Regions from separate parts of the Phreatobacter sp. AB_2022a genome, predicted to be linked through region 3. Evidence: predicted binding sites of a transcription regulator. Region 3 holds the regulator's gene; each other region holds the start of a gene.
The links. The regulator PhoB, encoded in region 3, activates phosphate uptake and scavenging genes when phosphate is short. The targets are predictions, from matches to a motif close to TGTCATNNANCTGTCAT.
Positions count from the first base shown of each region.

Region 1: the regulator PhoB is predicted to act here: its motif matches at 1,250-1,266, upstream of OZ671_RS09315 (Orn/Lys/Arg decarboxylase N-terminal domain-containing protein).
Region 2: the regulator PhoB is predicted to act here: its motif matches at 2,246-2,262, upstream of OZ671_RS06235 (inorganic phosphate transporter).
Region 4: the regulator PhoB is predicted to act here: its motif matches at 1,623-1,639, upstream of OZ671_RS14260 (PhoX family protein).

Region 1 covers NZ_JAPSET010000010.1:942-4,639, reverse strand. The annotation lists gene OZ671_RS09315 (Orn/Lys/Arg decarboxylase N-terminal domain-containing protein) at 1-1,191, opposite strand, end outside; gene OZ671_RS09310 (amino acid ABC transporter ATP-binding protein) at 1,468-2,253, opposite strand; gene OZ671_RS09305 (amino acid ABC transporter permease) at 2,263-3,084, opposite strand; gene OZ671_RS09300 (amino acid ABC transporter permease) at 3,081-3,698, opposite strand, start outside.
Region 2 covers NZ_JAPSET010000006.1:57,599-61,296, forward strand. The annotation lists gene OZ671_RS06220 (phasin family protein) at 1-85, shown strand, start outside; gene OZ671_RS06225 (universal stress protein) at 314-1,153, shown strand; gene OZ671_RS06230 (hypothetical protein) at 1,160-2,059, opposite strand; gene OZ671_RS06235 (inorganic phosphate transporter) at 2,307-3,698, shown strand, end outside.
Region 3 covers NZ_JAPSET010000015.1:78-3,775, reverse strand. The annotation lists gene OZ671_RS12715 (SDR family oxidoreductase) at 1-676, shown strand, start outside; gene OZ671_RS12710 (flavin-containing monooxygenase) at 673-1,950, shown strand; gene phoB (phosphate regulon transcriptional regulator PhoB) at 2,028-2,729, opposite strand; gene phoU (phosphate signaling complex protein PhoU) at 2,749-3,456, opposite strand.
Region 4 covers NZ_JAPSET010000017.1:57,264-60,961, reverse strand. The annotation lists gene glnA (type I glutamate--ammonia ligase) at 1-1,097, shown strand, start outside; gene OZ671_RS14265 (hypothetical protein) at 1,304-1,516, opposite strand; gene OZ671_RS14260 (PhoX family protein) at 1,789-3,698, shown strand, end outside.

The sequences.
Region 1 (3,698 bases), on a different contig from region 3:
GCTTGCGAGCTGCTTGTGGGTCGACTGCGTCGCGATGATGCCGGGGGCGTCGGGCCCGAGCTCGGCGAGCCCCATGGCGAAGCGACCCGCATAGAGCGGGTGGAACTTCATGAAGCCGGCCCAGGCCTCGTCGAACAGGATGTAGTCGCAGAGGTGGCCGATGCGCTGCAGGATCATCTCGGCGCTGTGGATCGTGCCGTCATAGGTGCACTGCTCGACGACGGCGACGCGGAACGGCCGCGGCTTCTTCCAGGCCTCGGGATCCTTGACCAGCGGATGATGGCGGATGCGCTCGCGCAGCGCCTCCTCGTCGAAGGCGTCCCAGGCCATCGGGCCGATCAGGCCCCAGGCGTTGCGCACGGTCGGCAGGTAGACCGGAATGCCGCCGCCGATCATCAGGGCGCCGTGATGGGCGGCCTTGTGGTTGTTGCGGTCGAACAGCACGAGATCGCCGTCGGTGACGAGCGCGGCCAGCGCCACCTTGTTGGAGGTGGAGGTGCCGTTGAGCACGAAATAGGTCTTCTCCGCGCCGAAGATGCGGGCGGCTTCCTTCTGCGCCTCCAGCGCCGGTCCCTCGTGGGTGAGGAGGTCGCCGAGATCGAGCACGGAATTGTCGAGGTCGTCGCGGAACACCGCCTCGCCCAGATGCTCCATGAACACGCGGCCGATCGGACTGCGCGAATAGAACACGCCGCCATTGTGGCCCGGACAGGTCCAGAGCTGGTTGCCCTCCTCGGCATAGTCGACGAGGGCGCCGAAGAACGGCGTCTTCAGCGTCTCGGCATATTGCTTGAGCCGGCTGATCAGGTTCTTGGCGATGAAGGCCGGCGTTTCCTCCGACAGGAAGACGTAGCCGTCGATGAAGTCGAGCACCTCGACCGGCAGGTCCTCGAACCGCTTGCGGCGGATCAGGAGGATGATCGGGAAATCGAGGCCGCGCCGGCGCATCAGGTTGATCAGCGCGGCGGTCTTGCCTTCCAGTCCCTTCTTGCCCCAGTCGACCACCATGCAGCCGATGGCGGCATCGGTCTGCACGGCGATTTCGGCGTCCTCGAGCTTGCGCGCCTTGACCACCTCGAAGCCGGACCGCTCGATCTCGTCGACGATCTGGTTGAAGCGCTGTCCCTCGAGATCGTCGCCGTCGAAATTGGGCGTCGCGAAGAGGAAGGTGAATCGCCTGAAATAGTCCATGTCTGCCCTGATCCTGTCCGGCTGGAACGCGTCCGACATCGTGCTGTCGGCGCAAAGGATGACATTAAGGTGACGGTCGGCGCCCCTGGTGGCTCGGCCGGGGCGCAAAATGTGCCGACGAGCGGTTTCGACCGGTTGCGGGCGGTCGCGGCGCTCCCTCAGATCGGGATGGCCGGCGCGGAGCACCGGCGGGCGCACCCGACAATAGCGCCGCTTCAGCGTTTTTCCACTGCCGTGTTGGTCGACCGCCGTCCTGGCCGCGCCGGCGCGCCGCGGCTAGAGCACCTGATTCAGGAAGGCGCGCGTGCGTTCGTTGCGCGGTGCGCCGAACAGGTCGGCCGGGGGGCCGTGCTCGACGATCAGGCCGCCATCGGTGAAATAGACCTGGTCGGCCATCTCGCGGGCGAAGGCCATTTCATGGGTCACCAGGATGCAGGTCATGCCGTCGGCGGCGAGCGCGCGGATGGTGGCGAGCACCTCCTTCTTGGTTTCCGGGTCGAGCGCGGCGGTGACTTCGTCGAACAGCATGACGAGCGGGTTCATGGCGAGCGAGCGGGCAATGGCGACGCGCTGCTGCTGGCCGCCGGAAAGCTCGCCGGGATAGGCTGTTTCCTTGCCCGTCAGGCGGACCTGGGCGAGCAGGGACCGGGCCCGCTCCTCGACGGCGCGGCGCTCCTCGCCGAGGACATGGACCGGCGCCATCACGATGTTCTCGAGCACCGTCTTGTGCGGAAACAGATTGTACTGCTGGAAGACGATGCCGACCTTGCGGCGCAGCAGGCGCTTGTCGAGCCCGGGATCGTTGACCTCGATGCCGTCGACGCGGATCGAGCCGGAGGACATGCCGGCGAGGCCGTTGATGCAGCGCAGCAGCGTGGACTTGCCCGAGCCGGACGGGCCGATGATGCAGACGCTTTCGCCGCGTCGGACCGCCAGGCTGACGCCGCGCAGGACGGGAAGGGCGCCGAAGCTCTTGGTGACCTTGTCGATGACGACGATCGGCGCGCCGGCCGCCCGATCGATGTCCCGCCCGCCGCTGTCGCCGGCCGCGTTTCCAGCCATCGTTTCCCCTCAGGTCTTGACCGCGAAGCGCCGTTCGAGCGCCCGCGTCCAGCGCGCGATCGGATAGCAATAGGCGAAGAACAGGATGAGCAGCAGGCCGTACATCGGCATGAGCAGCTCGCTGCGTCCCTCGGCGATCAGCGCGGCGCGGGTGCGGGCGAGCGCATCCTCGACCCCGACGACGGAGATCAGCGTCGTCGCCATGGTCAGCACCGCATAGAGGTTCATCCAGGGCGGAATCATGCGTTTCAGCGCCTGCGGCAGGATGATCATGGTGAGCGTCTGCCAGCGGCTGAAGGCGAGCGACTCGGCCGATTCCCACTGGCCATAGGGGATCGAGCGCACGCCGCCGCGCACGATCTCGGCGACATTGCCCATGACCGGCAGGGCCAGGCCGATGATCGCCTTGACCGAGGCCGGCAGCGGGACGGTGAGGCCGAAGACCGTGACCTGATAGGGCAGGAGCAGGATCGCGTAGAACAGGAGCACCAGCCACGGCGCGTTGCGGAAGAACTGGACGACGAGCCAGCTCGGGCCGCGGATCAGGCGCGAGCGGGCGATCTGGGCCAACCCGAGCAGCGCGCCGGCGGCCGTGCCGAGGGCCATCGAGACGATGCTCACCACCAGGTTGAAGGCAAAACCCGACAGGATCAGCGGTGCCCATTTCAGCATGACCTCGACCACGCCCGGCCGCAGCGGCCCGGCCTGGGCGAGCGCGGAGGCCGCGAAGGCGAGGCTTGCGAGCGCGAGAAGCAGGAGCAGCCGGCCGCTCATCCAGGCCGAGGGCTGGCCGAGCTCGCCGAGGCGCGTCGGGGGCGGTGCTTGCTTCATGGGTGATAGCCTGGAATGCGCAGCGCCCGTTCCCAGCGGCCCATCAGCCAGACGAGCACCCCGACCAGCAGGAAGTAGGAGACGAGCAGCACGTTCATCATCTCGCGCACATTGAGCGCCTCGGAGAAGATCTGGCTGGTCGCATAGAGCAGTTCGGGCACGCCAATGGCGTAGGCGAGGCTGGTGGTCTTGACGAGATTGACGAGGTTGTTGCTGAGCGCCGGCAGCGAGACCCTGAGCGCCAGCGGCAGCGTCACATGGCGATAGATCTGCAGCCGGTCGTAGCCGAGCGACTCGGCCGCCTCGACGGTCGTCTCCGGCACGGCCTCGATGCCGGCGCGGAAGATCTCGACATTGAAGGCGCCGGCGAACAGCGACAGCGAAATCACCGCCCAGGCGAAGCTCGAAATCGGCGGCATCTGGCCGCCATGGCCGTCCGATATGGACGGCAGGACGCTGCCGACGGCGAAATAGAAGAAGTAGAGCTGAACCAGCGGCGGCGTGTTGCGGAAGAACTGGACATAGGCGCGCACCGCGCCGCGCAGCGGGGCGTGGCGCGAGCCGACGAGAAAGGCGCCGGCAAGTCCGATGGCCATCGACAGGGCGATCGCGAT
Region 2 (3,698 bases), on a different contig from region 3:
CGACTACACCGGCGAGTTCGAAGAAGTCGCGCGCTCGGTCCAGGGCCTGGTCGAGCGGATGCAACCGCACGACCGCGCGGCCTGACCGCCGAGTCCGAACGGCGAAACCGGCTGCGACCACGCCGCAACCGGCTCGCCGCGACGGGCGGCCATGCGCTCACGTCTGGCATCGGCCACCCCGAGATGGTCTAGTCTCGGGGAGCCGGTGCCTGCCGGCGACCATGCGCGCGCCGCCATGCCGACGTCGCTCTGCGCCAGTTGCGGCGCGGGCGGAGATCGCGGGCACGGCGGCGCACGAAAGCGGAGCTGTGCAATGATCAAGGACATCGTGGTGCATCTGGACGGCAGTGCCGAGGACGAGTTCCGCCTGTCCCATGCCGAAGCCTTCGCCACCCCCGACGGCGCGCATATCACCGGCCTCTACACCAACGTTCTGCCCGACATCGCCGCCATGGCGACGCCCGATGCGGCGGCGGCCGCCGCCGCCGCCTTCACCGAGCTCGAAGACGCCGCGAGGGCCCAGGGCGAAACCACGTCGGCCAGGCTGCTCGAACGGATGAAGCGGTCCGGCCTGCCGGTCGAGCTCGCGCGCCACGATCTCCGGCTGGGCGAGTTCGGCCGCGCCGCGGCCTCCGCCGCCCGCGCCGCGGACCTCTTCATCGCGACCGCGCCCTATCGCGGCGGCGAGGGCATCAACTGGGACGGCTTCGCCGAGGAGGTCCTGTCGGATTCGGGCCGAGGCACCCTGTTCGTGCCGCCGGGCCTGACCGCCCGGGGACCGATCCAGCGCATCCTGGTGGCCTGGCGCGACACCCACGATGCCGCGCGAGCCGTTGCCGAAGCCCTGCCCTTCATCGCCCGGGCGACACGCGTCGATCTCGTCATGGTCGATGCCGATCCCGACGGCTCGGGCGCCCCGGCGGCCGCCATGGCCCGCCACCTCGCCCGCCATGGCGGCAAGATCGAGGCCAAGACGCTCGCTTCGGAGGGCATGAGCGTGCCCCAGGCCCTGCTCGAAGAGGCCGCCCGCGGCGCGATCGACCTCATCGTCATGGGCGGCTATGGCCATTCGCGCCTGCGCGAATGGGTGCTCGGCGGCACAACGCGCGACATTCTCGGCGCGAGCCCCGTGCCCGTGCTGATGGCGCATTGAGCGCCGTCAGAACTGATAGCCGAGATGCAGGCGGACCTGATGGCGTTCGAACCCGTTCAGGTCGAGCGCGACCGGGTTGCCGACTTCGTTGCCGGTGATCTGCGCCTGCCAGCTCAACGACATCCACCAGTTGTTGCCGAGATCGGCGTAGAGGGTCGGACCGAGATAGAGGGCCCGCCCCTGCAGCTTGCCCATGCCGAAACCCTCCAGGCGCATGAGATAGCGCAACTCCATGCCGACATGGATGGACTTCGTCAGCGGCGAGGCGAGCGCGATGCCGAGGCCGGCCCGCGAGCCGCGGCTCATGCCGGGAACGCCGTTGATCCGCTGGACGGCATATTCGTAGGACAGGTTGAGCGCGCCGAACAGCCGCCCGGGAATGAGCTCCCGGTCGATGGCCAGCGTGGCGACAGCGCCATATCCCGTGCCGCGCCGCACCGCCTCGTCGGCGAAACGCCATTGCGGCGCGATCTCGAGGGCGACACCCACAGGATTGGTCGCGCGATCGAGGAGGCCGAGGCGCAGCGAGCCGCCGAAGCCGCCGAGCAGCGCACGGGCTCCATCGGGGAGGCCGGAGACCGAATGAACGGAAGCCCAGGTGAATTGCGGGCCGAAGGAGATCTGCAGCCGGTCGGTCGGCGCATAGGACAATGTCAGCTGGTTGTCCGCGGAAATGAAATAGCGCCCGCTCCGGCCGAACAGACCCGAACTGTCCCATTCGATCGTTGCCGTTCCGGCCGACGGCATGGCGGAATTGGTGATGTAGCCGTATTCGACCGTCAGCGGCTCGCTGGCGGGCGGCTCCAGCAACTGGCCGAAAGCGTCGGGTGATGGGATGGCGAGCGCCATGACCAGCGCTGCGGCCATGTCTCGGGACGAGCGGACGACATCGGACAGCCCTGGCATGACGCAACCCGTGGCGAACTGGTGCCCCGCCATGGCTCGGCATCGGCCGAATAGCGGTCGTTTCGTTCCGATCTAGACCGGCCTTGATGCCAGGCATGTGACGGAGAGGCCGGCCAATGCCGGCAAATGCTCGGCCGCGCGTTTTCCGCGATCCCGCCAGCCATTCCAACAAAAGCTCAATGAATCGGTCATCCAGGCGTCACAGGCCGGAGGGAGTGTCGCAGCGAATTGTCGAGGAGTGGCAACGATGACTGACGCAACACTCAACGGATCGCTGGATCCCGGTATCGCGAAGAGACCGAAACTGGACCACGATTCCAATCCGCTCACCGCCATCCTGTTCTTCGGCCTGCTGGCGGCCGGCCTCCTCTACGTCGCCTATAGCCTCTATGCCGACGTCGATGCCTCGGGCGCCAGGATCACGACCTTCCTGCCCTACCTTCTGCTCTTCATCGCGCTGCTGATCGCGCTCGGCTTCGAGTTCGTGAACGGCTTCCACGACACCGCCAACGCGGTGGCGACCGTCATCTACACCCACTCGCTGCCGGCCAATGTCGCCGTGATCTGGTCCGGCTTCTTCAACTTCCTGGGCGTGATGGTGTCGAGCGGCGCCGTCGCCTTCGGCATCATCTCGCTGCTGCCCGTGGAGCTGATCCTGCAGGTCGGCTCGGGCGCGGGCTTCGCCATGGTCTTCGCGCTGCTCATCGCCGCGATCATCTGGAACCTCGGAACCTGGTATCTCGGCCTGCCGGCTTCGAGCTCGCACACGCTGATCGGCTCGATCATCGGCGTCGGCATCGCCAATGCGCTGATGTCGGGCGGCGACGGCACGGCCGGCGTCGACTGGACCAAGGCCACCGAAATCGGCTGGTCGCTGCTGCTCTCGCCGCTGTTCGGCTTCTGCGCCGCAGCGCTCGTCCTGCTGTCGCTGAAGGTCCTCGTGCGCAATCCCGAGCTCTACGCCGAGCCGAAGGGCAATCAGCCGCCGCCGTGGTGGATCCGCGGCATCCTGATCGCCACCTGCACCGGCGTCAGCTTCGCCCACGGTTCCAATGACGGGCAGAAGGGCATGGGCCTGATCATGCTGATCCTGATCGGCACCGTGCCGATGGCCTATGCGCTGAACCGCGCCATGCCGGACTCCGAGATCGCCACCTTCCAGCAGAACTCGGCCGCGGCCAAGGCGGTGGTCGAGGCGAAGTCGGAAGCCTCGATGATCGTCGCCGATCCGCGCCAGGCCGTGACCATCTACGTCTCGCAGCGCAAGATCACCAATGCCACCTATCCCGCCCTCTCCGCGCTGATCTCCGACATCTCCTCGCAGGTCACCCGCTATGGTTCGTTGTCGAAAGTGCCGGCAGAAGCCGTCGGCAATACCCGCAACGACATGTACCTGGCTTCCGAAGCCCTGCGCTTCCTCATGAAGGACAAGGCCAACGACCTCTCGGCGGCGGAAGTCGCCACGATCGGCGCCTACAAGAAATCGCTCGACAGCGCCACCAAGTTCATCCCGCTCTGGGTCAAGGTCGCGGTCGCCATCGCGCTCGGCCTCGGCACCATGGTCGGCTGGAAGCGCATCGTCGTGACGGTCGGCGAGAAGATCGGCAAGACCCACCTGACCTATGCTCAGGGCGCCTCG
Region 3 (3,698 bases):
CGTCGGCACCGGTCATGTCGTGGCGGCATGCCTCGCCGCCGGCGCGCGCCGCCTGGTGGTGACCTCGAGCGGCGCTGCCTATGGCTATCATGCCGACAATGCCGTTCCGCTCACCGAGGACAGCCCGCTGCGCGGCAACGAGGATTTCCCCTATTCCCGGCACAAGCGGCAGGTCGAGGAACTGCTCGCCGCCGCGCGGCTGGCCCATCCGGACCTCGAACAGGTCGTGTTCCGCCCCTGCACCGTGCTGGGCCCGGGCGTCGCCAACCAGATCACCGCCATTTTCGAGCGGCCCGTGGTGATCGGCCTTGCCGGCAGCGCGACGCCCTTCAGCCTCGTCAGCGAGACCGATGTGGTGGCGGCCCTCGGCCGCGCCTGCGCGGCGGAAAGCCCGCCCGGCATCTACAATCTGGCCGGCGACGGCACGCTGACGCTTGCCGAGATCGCCAGGCGGATCGGCAAGCCCTACCTCGCCGTTCCCCCCGGGCTGATGCGCCTGGCACTCGGGCTCGCGAACCGGCTCGGCCTGACGACGCTCGGCCCGGCGCAGGTCAATTTCCTGCAGTACCGGCCGGTGCTCGCCAATGATCGGCTGAAGACCCGGTTCGGCTACCGGCCGACCCTGTCGGCGGCCGAGACCTTCGATCGCTACTGGCAGGCGAGGGCCGCGGCATGACCTATCTCATCATCGGCGCCGGCCCGTCGGGACTTGCCACCGCGCGGGTGTTCAAGGAGACGGGACTGCCCTTCCAGGTGGTCGAGTGCAATCTCGATGTCGGCGGCCAGTGGCTCTACGGCGCGCCGTCGAGCAGCATCTATCAGACCACCCATCTCATTTCGTCCAAGACCACCACGGCCTTCGCCGACTATCCGATGCCGGCCGACTGGCCGGCCTATCCGCACCACACCCAGGTCTTCGACTACCTCAAGGCCTTCGCCGGCCATTTCGACCTCTACCCGTCGATCCGCTTCAACCGTGCCGTGACCCGGCTCGCCCAGGAGGACGGCCGCTGGCAGGCGACCTTCGACGACGGGACGAGCGAGACCTATGCCGGCGTCGTGATCGCCAACGGCCATCTGAGCGACCCGGAACTGCCGGCCGTGCCCGGCACCTTCACCGGCGACCTCATGCATGCCAAGACCTACAAGAGCCCCGACATCTTCGCCGACCGGCGCGTGCTGATCGTCGGCATGGGCAATACCGGCTGCGATCTGGCCGTCGATGCGGTGCACCGCGCAGCCAAGGTCCTGTGGTCGGTGCGCGGCGGCAATCATTTCACCCCGAAATTCCTCCGCGGCAGGCCCGCCGACGAGGCCAATCACAAGGCCCGCTTCGTTCTGCCCCGACGCCTCCGCTCGATCGTGCACGAGGCCGTGCTCGGTTTCGTCGTGGGCCCGCCGGAACGCTACGGCCTGCCGCGCCCGGCGCACCGGCTGTATGACCGCACGCCAATCGTCAACACGCTGGTGCTGCAGCATCTCGGCCAGGGCGATATCGGCCTGAGGCCGCCGCTCGCCCGGCTCGACGACGATCGCGTCATCTTCACCGACGGCCGCGCCGACGAGGTCGATCTCGTGCTGTTCGCGACCGGCTACCGGATCACCTTCCCGTTCCTGGACGAGGCCGCGCTGAAGAGCGAGCTGAACTGGCAGGCCCCCGCCCCGCACCTCTATCTCAACATCTTTCCGCCGGCGGACAACAACCTCTTCGTCGTCGGCATGATCGAGGGCGGCGGCATCGGCTGGCCCGGGCGCGACCTGCAGGCACGGGCGGTGGCGAGCTATCTGACGGCGCGGCGCGACCGGCCGGTGCGTGCGGCAGCCTTCCGCCGCGAAATCGGCCGGCATTGCGCCGGGCCGCGGCCGGCCGATGCCGGTCCGCACGGCATCTTCATCGATTTCGTGGACTACAAGCGCGTTCTGGGCCGGGCGATCGAACGGCTGAGCTGAGGCCGGATCGCGTCCGGACCGACGCCAACGGCATCGAGGCCGGCCGTGGTTCGAGGCTCGCGCTCCCGGGCGCGGGCCTACGCCGCCCCGGCGAAGCGCTCGTTGAAGGCGTAGCCCGAGCCGCGCACGGTGCGAATCGGATCGGCCTCGCGGCCGCGCTTCACCGCCTTGCGCAGGCGGCCGATATGCACGTCCACCGTGCGCTCGTCGATATAGACGTCGCGGCCCCAGACACCGTCGAGCAGCTGCTCGCGGGTATAGACGCGGCCCGGCGACTGCATGAGGAATTCGAGCAGGCGGAACTCGGTCGGCCCGAGCGTGATCTCGCGACCCGACCGATGCACCCGGCGGGTCTCGCGGTCGAGCTCGATATCGCCCGACTTCAACAGGCTGGAGAGATGTTCCGGCTTGGCCCGGCGCAGCAGCGCGCGGATGCGCGCCAGCAGCTCAGGCACCGAGAACGGCTTGACCACATAGTCGTCGGCGCCGGTAGCCAGGCCGCGCACGCGCTCGCCCTCCTCGCCGCGGGCGGTGAGCATGATCACCGGCAGCCGCTCGGTCTCGGCGCGCAGCCGGATGCGCCGGCACAGCTCGATGCCGGACAGGCCCGGCAGCATCCAGTCGAGCAGCATCAGATCGGGGACCGCCTCGCGCAGCCGCACCTCCGCCTCGTCGCCCCGCATCACGGTTTCGACGCGATAGCCTTCGGCTTCGAGATTGTAGCGGAGCAGGACGGTGATCGGTTCTTCGTCTTCGACCACCATGATGCGTGCGGTCATGAGTTCAGTCCCTTGTTGGTCAGGAGCCGGCCGAGACGATCGACGTGGTGTCGAGCTTCGGCCGCTCCTCGGCGAGCGTCGTACCGTTGACCACGTAGTAGATCGTCTCGGCGATGTTGGTTGCGTGGTCGCCGATCCGCTCGAGGTTCTTGGCGCAGAACAGGAGGTGGGTGCAGGCGCCGATATTGCGCGGATCCTCGAGCATGTAGGTCAGCAGCTCGCGGAACAGCGAATTGTAGAGCGCGTCGATATCGCCGTCCGACTTCCAGACCTCCAGCGCGGCCGCGACGTCGCGCTGGGCGAAGGCGTCGAGCACCTCCTTGATGCGCTCCAGCGCGAGGCGGGCCATGGCATCGAAACCGCCGGTGACCTTCGGCAGCGGCAGCGAGCCGTTGATCGCGATGACCCGCTTGGCGATGTTCTTGGCGAGATCGGCGATCCGCTCGAGATCGGCCGCGATGCGCAGCGCGGCGACGATCTCGCGCAGGTCGATGGCCATCGGCTGGCGCTTGGCGATCACCAGGATGCCGGCCTCCTCGATCTCGCGCTGCATGGCATCGATCGCCGGATCGGCGGCGCGCACCGTCGAGGCCAGCGCCACGTCGCCGCGAATCAAGGCGTCGATGGCGCCGACGATCTGCTTCTCGGTCAGCCCGCCCATTTCGGCGACGCGTTGCGCCAAGCCCTTCAGCTCGTTCTCGAATGCGCTGACGATATGCTCGGTCATGCAGGTCTCCTGGGCGGGCTCGGGAAAAGGGGCTTTTCCCTACCCGTGTATGACGACGGTTCTATGCTTGCGACGTGACACATCAATGACGATGAAAAAGCCAAGCATTCAAGCGCTTGTAAGGGATGCGACAAGACATTCCGCCGTCACATCGGCAAGTTCCGCCGCCGGCGGCACTCGCCGGGCCGCGGATGGCCCGGCCGGCACGGCGGTCACTCCGCCGCCGGCGGCATGCGGCGGGC
Region 4 (3,698 bases), on a different contig from region 3:
ACCCGCGCGGCATGGCCAAGAAGGCCGAGGCCTATCTGAAGTCGACCAAGATCGGCGACACCGTGTTCGTCGGCCCCGAGGCCGAGTTCTTCGTGTTCGACGACGTGAAGTTCTCCGCCGAGCCCTATCACATGGGCTTCAAGCTCGATTCGAGCGAGCTGCCGATCAATTCCTACACGGACTATGAAGGCGGCAATCTCGGCCACCGCGTCCGCGTCAAGGGCGGCTATTTCCCGGTCCCGCCGGTCGACAGCCTGCAGGACATGCGCGGCGAGATGCTCTCGTCCATGGCCAAAATGGGCGTGAAGGTGGAAAAGCACCATCACGAGGTCGCCTCCGCCCAGCACGAGCTGGGCATGAAGTTCGACACCCTCACCCACATGGCCGACCAGATGCAGGTCTACAAGTACTGCATCCACCAGGTCGCCCACATCTACGGCAAGACCGCCACCTTCATGCCGAAGCCGGTCTTCGGCGACAACGGCTCGGGCATGCACGTGCACCAGTCGATCTGGAAGGGCGGCAAGCCGCTGTTCGCCGGCAACAAATATGCCGACCTCAGCCAGGAATGCCTGTGGTACATCGGCGGCGTGATCAAGCACGCCAAGTCGCTGAACGCCTTCACCAATCCGTCGACCAACTCCTACAAGCGTCTGGTTCCGGGCTATGAGGCGCCGGTCCTGCTCGCCTATTCGGCGCGCAACCGCTCGGCGTCCTGCCGCATTCCGTGGACGTCGAACCCGAAGGCCAAGCGCGTCGAGGTCCGCTTCCCCGACCCGACCGCCAATCCCTACCTCGCCTTCGCCGCGCTGCTGATGGCCGGCATCGACGGCATCGTCAACAAGATCGATCCGGGCGCCGCCATGGACAAGGATCTCTATGACCTGCCGCCGAAGGAGCTGAAGAAGATCCCGACCGTCTGCGGCAGCCTGCGCGAAGCCCTCGCCGCCCTGGACAAGGACCGGGCCTATCTGAAGGCCGGCGGCGTGTTCAACGACGACTTCATCGACAGCTATATTGAGCTGAAGATGACCGAGGTGATGCGCTTCGAAATGGCGCCGCACCCGGTCGAGTTCGACATGTACTACTCGGTCTGAGGCGTCGTCCCGGCGCGGCACCGCGCCGGGCTCCCCTCGCCGGATCACGCATCGATGGGAAACGGGCGCCGCGCGGCGCCCGTTTTTTTTGCGCGCGGCGCAACGGCACATCGCCGGCGCCGGGCTGACGCGGCAGACCACGGCCCATGCGCCGCCGGGCAAGGCGTCGCGTCAGAGATTCGTCCGGGATGGATCGGGCGGCGCGGTCACAACACCAGGAAGGCGACCGCCAGGGCTCCGGTGATGGTCCAGGCGCCGATGCGCCCGAGGCTCCAGCGCGGCGCGGTGTCGTCGCCGGGCAGGACGAGCTGGGTTTCTTCCGGATCGATGCAGCCGAGGGCAAGACCGGCGCGCTCGGCGACCCGCATCAGCTTTGCGAGATCGGCTTCGATCGTCTGGAAACCCAGAACCCGGTCCATGGCTCAACTCCAACGCGATACTGTCTGACCCACCACATTTCAAAATAGCCGAAGGCCGTAAACGATGCCTTTAGCCTCGGAATGCTGTCCCGATTAGCTGCGCCGCATGTCCGTCGGATGACGTCCGGACGGCCGAAATGGGACGAATGTTTCAAACCGGGAGGCGTGGCGTATAAGTCACGGCTTTGTCGCGCTTGCCATGCAAGTTCGATGCGAACCTGATCCTGGAGCGTGTCATGACCGGCGAATCCGAGCCCAATCCTCTCAATGCCATGGCGGCCGCGGACCCGGCAGCCCAGGTGCTCAGCCGCTCCCAGCAGGCCGAGGAGGCCGAGAATCGCGGCTCCAGCCCGGCCGACAATCCGACCATCGGCGACATCATCGCCCAGCGCTTCAACCGGCGTGACCTGATGAAGGGCATTCTCGGCGTCGGCGCGATCACCGCGACCGTCTCGCCGCTGGCGCTGGCGACCGCCGCGCAGGCCGCCGGCACCAATACGACGCCGTCCTTCGCCTTCACCGAGCTCTCCTCGGCGCCGACCGAGCGGGCCGAGGTCGCCGAGGGCTACGACGCCAATGTCCTGATCCGCTGGGGCGACCCGGTTCTGCCGGACGCGCCGGCCTTCGATCCGCGCAACCAGACCGGCGCCTCGCAGGCCCGCCAGTTCGGCTACAACAACGACTATCTCGGCTACATTCCGATGCCAGGCGCGGCCAATCCCTCGCGCCACGGCCTGCTCTGCATCAATCACGAATATACCAACGAGGAGCTGATGTTCCCTGGCATCGGCGTGCAGGACGTCCGGGTCCAGGCGCGTGGCGGCACGCCCTTCGCCAAGATGACGCCCGAGCTTGCCAGCGTCGAGATGATGGCCCACGGCGGCTCGGTCATCGAGATCCGGCGCGAGGGCGAGCATTGGAGCGTCGTGCCCGACAGCCGCTATGCCCGGCGCATCACCGCCGAGACCGAGATGGAGATCACCGGCCCCGCGGCCGGCCACCCGCGCATGCGCACAAGCTATGATCCAGGCGGCCGCAAGGTGCGCGGCATGATCAACAACTGCGCCGGGGGCCGCACGCCCTGGGGCACCTGGGTGACCTGCGAGGAGAACATCAACTTCTATTTCGGCGGCACGCTCGCCGACGACCACCCGGAATATCGCAACTTCAAGCGCATGGGCATCCCGACGCGGGCGATGAACTGGTCGGACTATCACGACCGCTTCGACATCAACAAGGAGCCCCACGAGGCCAACCGCTTCGGCTGGGTGGTGGAGATCGACCCGTTCGATCCGAACTCCGTGCCCAAGAAGCGCACTGCCATCGGCCGCTTCAAGCACGAGGGCGCCGCCGGCATCACCGCCAAGGGCGGCCAGTACGTCATCTATGCCGGCGACGACGAGCGCTTCGACCACGTCTACAAGTTCGTCACCGCGGGCCGCGTCACCGGCAACCGCGCCGAGGACATGAATCTCCTCGAGAACGGCACGCTCTATGTCGCGCGCTACAATGTCGACGGCACCGGCGACTGGCTGCCGCTGGTCCACGGCCAGGGACCGCTGACGCCGGAAAACGGCTTCGCCTCGCAGGCCGACGTTCTGATCGAGGCGCGCCGGGCGGCCGATCTCCTCGGCGCCACGCGCATGGACCGTCCCGAGGACGTCGAGGCCAATCCGAAAACCGACAAGGTCTACGTGATGCTGACCAACAATGTCCGGCGCACCGGCGACCAGGTCGACGCGGCCAATCCGCGCTCCGACAACCGTTTCGGTCACATCATCGAGATGCTCCCCGATGGCCGCGACCATGCCGCGGCGAAGTTCACCTGGGACATTCTCGTGCGCTGCGGCGATCCTTCGGTGGCGGCGGTCGGCGCCACCTTCAATGCCGCCACCACCAAGGACGGCTGGTTCGGCATGCCCGACAATTGCGCCATCGATTCGGAAGGCCGGCTGTGGGTCGCGACCGACGGCAACATGCCCTCGAAGACCGGCCGCAACGACGGCATCTGGGCCATGGAGACCGAAGGACCGGCGCGCGGCACCTCGAAACTGTTCTTCAAGGTGCCGATGGGCGCGGAAATGTGCGGGCCCGAATTCACTCCCGACGGCGAGACCTTCTTCGTCGCGGTCCAGCACCCGGGCGAGGCCGACGACGAGAACCCGCGCGCCGAGCCGGCGAC